DNA from 2 places in the Planococcus notacanthi genome. Region 1 is predicted to be linked to the other one. Evidence: riboswitches for the same ligand, from Rfam matches in the RefSeq annotation. Region 1 holds a riboswitch; the other holds the start of a gene.
The links. Region 1 has a riboswitch for S-adenosylmethionine ahead of QMA01_RS00940 (methionine biosynthesis PLP-dependent protein). Riboswitches for the same ligand answer to the same signal wherever they lie in the genome.

Region 1 (4,212 bases):
TTCTCCATAGCAGTCAAATCCATGATGACGGTTTCGGCGCCATTTTCATAAACTTGATTCAGGATATGAAAACGGATCACTTCAATCTTGTGGGGGTCCAAATCGCCGAATAGCGGAATCAGCACGTGCTTTTTGCCGAGGTCGATACAAGGGGCAGACAACTCCCGAACCTGTTGAAGCAGCTCCTCCGTCCGTTCCTTTTCAAGAAGCAGGTCATAGTCGGTTTCCTGCAGGCGCCGGCGAAGGCTCAACAACTGGTTGGTGATCTCCATGAGCCGGTTATCTTTCGGCACAAGGACGATGTTCAAACTAAAATCACTGATCCATTTGCTGTAGACATCTCCAAGGAACAGTTCGCCGGTTTTTGAAATGAAATTCAACTCAAGTGGTCTCGCCGATTCACTACTCAGCAAAAAACTTAATGCTTTTTGCCGGCTTCCTTCATCGACAAAATCTAGAAAATCGGAACAGCTGCCGACTAATTTCTCTGCCTCTTCAGATGACTCCACGATTGCCAGTTTATTATTCAATTTAAAAGCAGGCAGCGGCCATTCATCCAAATGAGATATCGAATTCATTGTCAGGTTCCTTTCCGGTTTGGATCCAATTTTTCAGCTGATCCAACTCTTTTACAATCAAGACGCCTTCAGATTCTGAAGCTGGCCAATTCGCCATGGCCACCGCCCGTCCTCCAAGGATGACTGATGGTTTGAAATCAAGCGCTCTGAAAGCTTCTGTGTATTTCTTCAATACAGGCAGACGGTATACCAAAGCCGCTGACAATGCGATGGCATCCGGTTTCCAGCGGTTAGCTGTTTCAATGGCGGCACCGAGCGGCAAATTCGGTCCGAGGTATCGAACTTCCCAACCGTTTTCTTTGAATAACGAAGCCACCATTTTCAAGCCGATATAATGGTCTTCCCCTTCAGGTCCGAGGACCATCACTTTCTTTTGCTCAGGAGTTTGTTCCCCTTTACGCATTTCTGTCACTGACACCACATAATCGCAAATGGCCGTTGCTAAATGCTCATCAGCCACTGTAATGATATTCTTTTCCCATAATTCCCCTATCCAATACATGGCAGGCGTCAATATATGCTGGTAAAGCTCATTTTTTGTATGGTTTTGCAAATAGGCTTGAACTGTATGCAAAGCCTGCTTTTCATTGCCGGCCAAAAATAACTCGGCCAACTCTTTAGATTGATTATTCATGTCAGCCTCCTTTACTCTATGAAGGTTTCAACACCGCAATGGCACTTTGCAAACAACCTGACATAAAGACTTCTTCCTCTTGTTCTGTATTCCCCGGAAGGATCTGCAGTAAGCGGTCAAAATTATCGATGATCAAGGCTCTTTCAACATTCCGGCTTGTCAAAACAGTTTCCAGCCAAATGGCGTAATCAATAAATACCTGTTCATCCTTGAGGGAAAACGCAGTCTCCAAATGATCCAGGTGGTGATGGTTATCTTTTTCTGTATGCTCAAAACCGCGCTCTCCAAAACGCTCCCAAAGTGTCGGGTATGCAGCATATATGCTTTTTGCCGTTTCAGAAGCAATTTTATTTTTTACGTCGTTCTTCATTCTGCCACCACTTCGTACTGCCGAACAACGGGGATAATTCCCGCTAATTCCTGGTCCGGGTAATTTTTCTCAAGATCATGAATCTCCTTGAATTCCTGGCTTCTCACCCACGCCATATAAGATGCTTTCGTATGCCATTCCATATGGACCGTCAATTCATTTTTCTTTTTGGTGTTTTGGATCAATCTAAATAAATGAAAGCCTTCCGCCCGATCGACGCGGCGTGAACGCTTTTGGTAAATCCCGATAACTTCCTCGGTTTTTTCAGGCGGAACAACTACCGTCGAAGTGACAATATACATTTGCTTTCTCCTTTATACACAAAATTTCCTCCATAAATTATAACACTTCGATATACGAATTAAAAGAATACCGCGGTTCTGTAGTGATGAGCCCTGATTCTTTAACTGATAGCAAATTATTCTACTTACTGATGCGACATCCGATCTGACATGGATGTACAAGGCTCTATCTACAATTTCCGCTTACTGTTTTCTTTCTATTTTAACTATTTAAAATTCGCCCTTGCTTTCCATGGCTAAATGATTTAAGATTAGAAACATCGTAATAGATACAACATAAACTTAATAAGATATTTCTTATCTAGAGAGACGGAGGGATTTGGCCCTGTGAAGTCTCAGCAACCAGTCTGACGAAGACACGGTGCTAATTCCAATAGGCTGCGCCTAAAAGATGAGAAGAATGCGTTTCTAGACAGGGGCTTTCTTCTTTCATTGAAGAAAAGCCCCTGTTTTATTGTTGGGAGGATGAGTGGAATGACAAAAAACAGCTTGGAAACTTTATTGGTTCAATTAGGCAATCGCAGCGATTCAACTACAGGAGCTGTGAATCCGCCCATATATTTATCGACGGCTTATGAACATGAAGGACTTGGCAAATCGACGGGCTATGATTACACACGAACCAAAAACCCGACACGCGCTGTCCTTGAAGAAGGCTTTGCGGAACTCGAAGGCGCCGATGCCGGATTTGCCTGCAGCTCGGGAATGGCGGCTATCCAATTGGTCTTGTCCCTCTTCCGTCCTGGCGACGAATTGTTGGTTCCGGAAGATATATATGGTGGAACATACCGCCTGCTTGACCACTTTGCTTCCGCCTATAACATTCATCCCACCTATGCCGAATTTAAGAACGTTGAAGATACAGAAGAAAAAATAACATCGAATACACGGGCATTGTTCATTGAAACGCCGACCAATCCACTCATGCAGGAAATTGATCTTGTTGCCTATGCAGCTTTAGCGAAAAAGCATGACCTGCTGCTGATTGTCGACAACACGTTCTTGACCCCCTATCTCCAGCAGCCGATTGCACTCGGAGCGGATATAGTCATCCACAGCGCCACAAAGTACATCGGCGGCCACAACGATGTACTCGCTGGTTTGGTTGTCGCAAAAGGCGAAAGCATTTGTGAAAGGCTTTCAACATTCCATAACTCGGTCGGCGCCGTACTGTCGCCTTTCGATTCCTGGTTGTTGATACGCGGATTGAAGACTTTGCCATTACGCATGCGCCAACATGAAGCCAATGCCAAAACCATTGCGGAATTCCTGTTGCAGCAATCAGTTGTTTCTGATGTGCTCTACCCGGGAAAAGGCGGCATGTTATCCTTCCGCCTGCAGGACGAAGAAGGGGTTGGCCCTTTTCTTGAAAACATTAAACTCATTACATTTGCCGAGAGTTTAGGCGGCGTCGAAAGCTTCATCACTTATCCGGCTACCCAAACCCATGCAGATATTCCATTTGAAGAACGTACCCGGCGCGGCGTTTGCAACCGGCTATTGCGCTTCTCAGTTGGCGTCGAACTCGCTGAAGATTTAATTGCCGATTTGACACAGGCATTTTCGAAATTGAAGAAGGAGGTTGTTGAATATGACTGATCGCATCGAAACCAAGTTTATTCATTCTACCGGAGTTGACCCATTAACCGGAGCTGTCAACGTACCGATTTATTTATCTTCCACATTCCATCAGAAAAGCCTGGATTCATTTGGCCCATTTGATTACAGCCGTTCCGGGAATCCGACACGTCTGGCATTAGAGGAAACCATCGCAAAATTGGAAGGCGGCAAGCGCGGCTTTGCCTTTTCTTCCGGGATGGCTGCTATCTCTTCCGCATTTATGCTGTTGTCTTCTGGCGACCATGTCCTGGTATCAGAAGATGTCTACGGCGGAACTTACCGCTTCATCACAGAAGTGCTGGATAAATTCAATATCGAATACACATTCGTCAACATGACCGATTTGAATGAAATGGCTAATGCCATTCAGCCGAATACAAAAGTCGTCTACTTGGAAACACCATCCAATCCGACTATGAATATTACGGATATCGAAATCGCAGCAAAACTGGCGAAAGCCAATGGCTGTCTGACATTCGTCGACAATACCTTCATGACGCCGCTCTATCAAAATCCGTTGGAACTTGGCGCAGACATCGTTCTTCACAGCGCAACAAAATTCCTTTCCGGGCACAGCGATGTGGTTGCGGGCCTTGCGGTTACAAAAGATGAAGAACTCGGCAATCGCCTAGGTTTTATTCAAAATACCTTCGGTTCGGTCTTGGGGGCACAGGATTCTTACCTGTTGATCCAAGGAATCAAAACTTT
Region 2 (4,212 bases), on a different contig from region 1:
AGGGATGTTTTTTTTGTATTCTGCAGTGATGATACCTTTTTCGGTGATGATGGCGGTGATGAGATGTGCCGGCGTCACGTCGAATGCCGGATTAAACACTTTCGTGCCAAGAGGTGCGACCGGCTGTCCGTTCGTATGGGTAATCTCCTCCGGGTTTCGTTCTTCGATCGGAATCACGGTTCCGTCCTCAATCGACAAATCGAATGTTGATGCCGGCGCCGCTACATAAAATGGGATGCTGAAAGCATTGGCCAACAAAGCTAAGTTATACGTCCCGATTTTATTGGCCGTATCGCCGTTGGCTGCAATGCGGTCCGCGCCTACAATGATGGCTTCAATTCCTTTGGCTCCAATGGTGTGCGCCGCCATGCTGTCGGTGATCAATGTGACATCAACCCCTGACTGCTGAAGCTCCCAAGCTGTCAGACGTGCGCCTTGATAAACCGGACGGGTTTCACAGGCAAACACTTCAAACTCACGGCCGCGTTCGCTGCCAAGATGGAATGGCGCTAAAGCCGTACCGTATTTAGCCGTAGCGATTGAACCGGCGTTGCAGATGGTCATGACTTTCGTCTTTCCTTGCAGCAATACCAAAGCGTGTTCACCAATGCTGCGGCAGGACTCTTCGTCTTCTTTATGGATCTTCACAGCTTCCGCAAGCAGCAGCAATTTCGCCTGCTGCACGTTCTCTGCTTCTTGCACCTTGTCTTTCAAGCGGCTGAGTGCCCAGCCGAGGTTAACGGCAGTCGGCCGTGAAGAATTCAGGTACGCCGCATCTTTTTCGACATATTGCTGAAAAGCTTCCAAGGAAACGGCATCGTGCCGCTGTGCTCCTATCGCTAAGCCATATGCAGCCGTGATGCCGATGGCCGGAGCTCCGCGCACCTTCAAGAAGAAAATCGCGTTATATACATCTTCTACCGTTTCAAGCGTTAAATAGTCAATCTCATGCGGCAGTTTCTGCTGATCCAGGATGGTCAGCTGCTCTCCGTCCCATTTGATGGATAACGGAATGCTCATATGCGTGCCTCCTTCAGAATTTCCACCAAGTCTTTGATCGAAGCAGTTTGTTCACGCTTCAGGATTAATTCCCGCCCACTCTGCAATGCCTGCTTCTTGAAGGAAATTCTCTTATCGTTGTCTTCGATGCTGTCCAGGTCTTTGACATGCGCCAGGCCAATCGTCCGGCGGATCAATTCGCAGCCGGCGAAACCGACGGCATCGGCCAGTACTTTGCCGAGGACATATTCAAGATATCCTTCGGTCTCCTTGAACGATTCAACGCTCTGCGTTTGCCACAGTTCCGTGAATGAAGAAGCGAATACTTCCCATGTTTTTTCAATGTGAGCTACGATTTCCTGGCGCTCCTCGCCTTCCCGTGTAATCGTTTGGAAAATCAGGTTGGCCAGAAACAATCCGACATCAAAGCCGATCGGGCCGTAAAAGCCGAACTCCGGGTCAATGACTTTCGTTTCGGCCGGCCCCGCAAAAATACTGCCGGTATGAAGGTCTCCGTGAAGCAGCGCTTCCGCTTCAGTCAAGAAACTCTTCTTCAATTTCGCCACTTCCAGCTGCAGTTTGCGGTCGTTCCAAATCGCTTCTGCTGCTGCCTGCAGCTGTGGTTCGTAATCATTGGTGTCAACATCAAAAAATGGATCGGTAAAAATCAGGTCTTCTGTGATTTTGCATAGTTCCGGATTGGAAAACTCAGCAGCCAAGCGTTTTTTCTCAAAAGGATGCAGCCCATAATCAGAAGTGTGGAACAAAGTCTGTGCCAGGTATTCGCCGATATCCTGTGACAGCCTTGGAAATTGCCGGCCGTTGATCAAGCCTTCCCGCGCAATTTCGAGATGCGATAAATCTTCCATCACCGTTATAGCCAATGCTTCGTCCGTTGCATGGACGGCCGGCACCAAAGACGGCACAAACTCGCCGTGCTTCTTCAGAACATTGGCTTCGATCGTCGCACGCTTCAATGTCAGCGGCCAACTTTCGCCGATGACTTTGGCATATGGCAAAGCCTGCTTGATGATCAGCCTCTTGCCTGTGGCTGCCTCTTCAATTTGAAAAACATAATTTAAATTGCCGTCGCCGATTTCCCGGCACGTCAATTGAGCTTTATGATCAAATGCTTGAATAGTTTTCGCCAATTCGATGGCAGCTTCTTCGGTTAATGATTTATAGGTGGTTGGAGCCGTAAGTGTCATGGTCAATCTCCCTTTCTCTGCAATATAAAAAGCCTCTTTCCAAAAGAAAGAGGCCAGAATAAGAGATCCCATGCCTCTTATCTTTCAGAAAATAAATTTCTGATGGAATTAGCACCGTGCCTTACAGGATATTCATCCTGGCGCCAAAGCGCCCCGTCTCACAACGGTATTACGGTCGGTTGCTGGGCGTCATCGGGCCAAAATCCCTCTGCCAGCTCTTGATAAGAGTACTGCTTGTCGTGCTATTAAGTTCTGAAATGAATCCTATCACGATTCAGAATTGACTGTCAATCACATTTTTTAAATAAAAACAATTTTGCAACAATGCTGTTGACAGATTTCGGTGCGCATGAAATAATCAGAATTACTTTACTCTATTAAAGCAGTTCTACCATTTCGAACGATCATTTCTTTTTACGCTGAGATTCTATAAGTAGGACCAGCCCAAAAAACTTACCCAATTTCATATCTTTCTTATTCAGAGCAGGTGGAGGGACAAGCCCTACGATACCCGGCAACCGGTCCAATGGTGGACACGGTGCTAATTCTTGCAGCCAGAACCGATGGCTGAGAAATAAGAAGTTGTTAAAGCCCTTAACCTCTTCTTATTTGAAGAGGTTTTTTATTTTTTAAAATTGCATGGGAGTGTTGAATACATGAGCATCTTGACTGCTACTTATCAATTATACGGAAAGCCTGGTTCTTTTGAGAAAAAGGCGGAAGGCATCGCTTTGGGTCTGACGATCGGCTCCTGGACCGATTTGCCGCTCCTCGAACAGGAGCAGCTGAAACACCATAAAGGAAACGTCGTTTCCGTTAAGGAATTTGAAGAAATCAACCATCCATTGAAACCCGAACTGGTCAAAGCGGAAGTTGCTGTCGCTTATCCGTCCGCCAATTTCTCTGCTGACCTTCCGGCCATCTTGACCACGGTTTTCGGAAAATTGTCATTGGACGGAGAAGTGAAGTTAGTGGATTTGGATTTCAGCCACGACTTGCTCAGCCATTTTCCCGGCCCACGCTTCGGCATTGAAGAAATCCGCAACACACTTGGCGTAGCCGGACGACCGCTTCTGATGAGCATATTCAAAGGCGTCATCGGCCGCGATCTGGATTTTCTGTCTGCTCAATTGCGTGAACAGGCATTGGGTGGTGTGGACTTGGTCAAAGACGATGAAATTTTATTCGACAATCCACTGACTCCATTTGAAAAACGAATCACCACTGGCAAAGACGTACTGACAAGCGTTTATGAAGAAACAGGCCATCGTACACTTTATGCGGTGAACTTGTCAGGGCGAACTTCCGAACTGAGAGGAAAAGCACGAAAAGCACGTGAACTTGGAGCGGATGCTTTACTGTTCAATGTTCATGCATATGGGCTCGATGTACTGCAGGAACTGGCTGAAGATGATGAAATTGCTTTGCCGCTCATGGCACATCCGGCTTTCAGCGGCGCTTTCACTTCTTCCGCTTTCTATGGTCTCGCTACACCGCTCGCACTCGGGAAATTGATCCGCTATGCAGGAGCTGACTTCTCCCTGTTTCCTTCTCCTTACGGCAGTGTTGCGTTGGAGAAAACAGCGGCCCTTGCGCTCGGCAAAGAACTGACGATAGACAGCCCTCTGAAGCGCAGCTTCCCCGTTCCATCTGCAGGCATCCACCCTGGCCTTGTGCCATTGCTGATGGCTGATTATGGAATCGACAGTGTCATCAATGCCGGCGGCGGTGTCCATGGACATCCCGCTGGTGCAGCTGGCGGCGGACAGGCTTTCAGGCAGGCCATCGATGCGGTCCTGCAGGGGGAAACTCTGCAGGCGGCAGGCAAACAACATCAAGAACTACAAACAGCACTTGAGCTATGGGGGTGAACAAATTGAGTAAACCGATTATTTTTTGCGATTTTGACGGCACCGTTACAGCCAATGACAACATCATCGCCATTATGAAGAAATTTAATCCGCCGGGCTGGGAAACCGTCAAAAACCAGATTCTTGACCAATCC

Region 2: linked by a shared signal. The riboswitch ahead of mtnK (S-methyl-5-thioribose kinase) and the one ahead of QMA01_RS00940 (methionine biosynthesis PLP-dependent protein) in region 1 are both predicted to bind S-adenosylmethionine.

What each region holds. Positions count from the first base shown of each region.
Region 1 is NZ_JASDCQ010000001.1:222,175-226,386, reverse strand. Features, by position in the region: gene QMA01_RS00960 (STAS domain-containing protein) at 1-578, opposite strand, end outside; gene QMA01_RS00955 (cobalamin B12-binding domain-containing protein) at 553-1,212, opposite strand; gene QMA01_RS00950 (hypothetical protein) at 1,229-1,582, opposite strand; gene QMA01_RS00945 (antibiotic biosynthesis monooxygenase family protein) at 1,579-1,884, opposite strand; SAM riboswitch class I at 2,179-2,282, shown strand; gene QMA01_RS00940 (methionine biosynthesis PLP-dependent protein) at 2,359-3,483, shown strand; gene metC (cystathionine beta-lyase) at 3,476-4,212, shown strand, end outside.
Region 2 is NZ_JASDCQ010000002.1:118,064-122,275, reverse strand. Features, by position in the region: gene mtnA (S-methyl-5-thioribose-1-phosphate isomerase) at 1-1,020, opposite strand, end outside; gene mtnK (S-methyl-5-thioribose kinase) at 1,017-2,207, opposite strand; SAM riboswitch class I at 2,282-2,435, opposite strand; SAM riboswitch class I at 2,679-2,788, shown strand; gene mtnW (2,3-diketo-5-methylthiopentyl-1-phosphate enolase) at 2,864-4,078, shown strand; gene QMA01_RS07975 (2-hydroxy-3-keto-5-methylthiopentenyl-1-phosphate phosphatase) at 4,084-4,212, shown strand, end outside.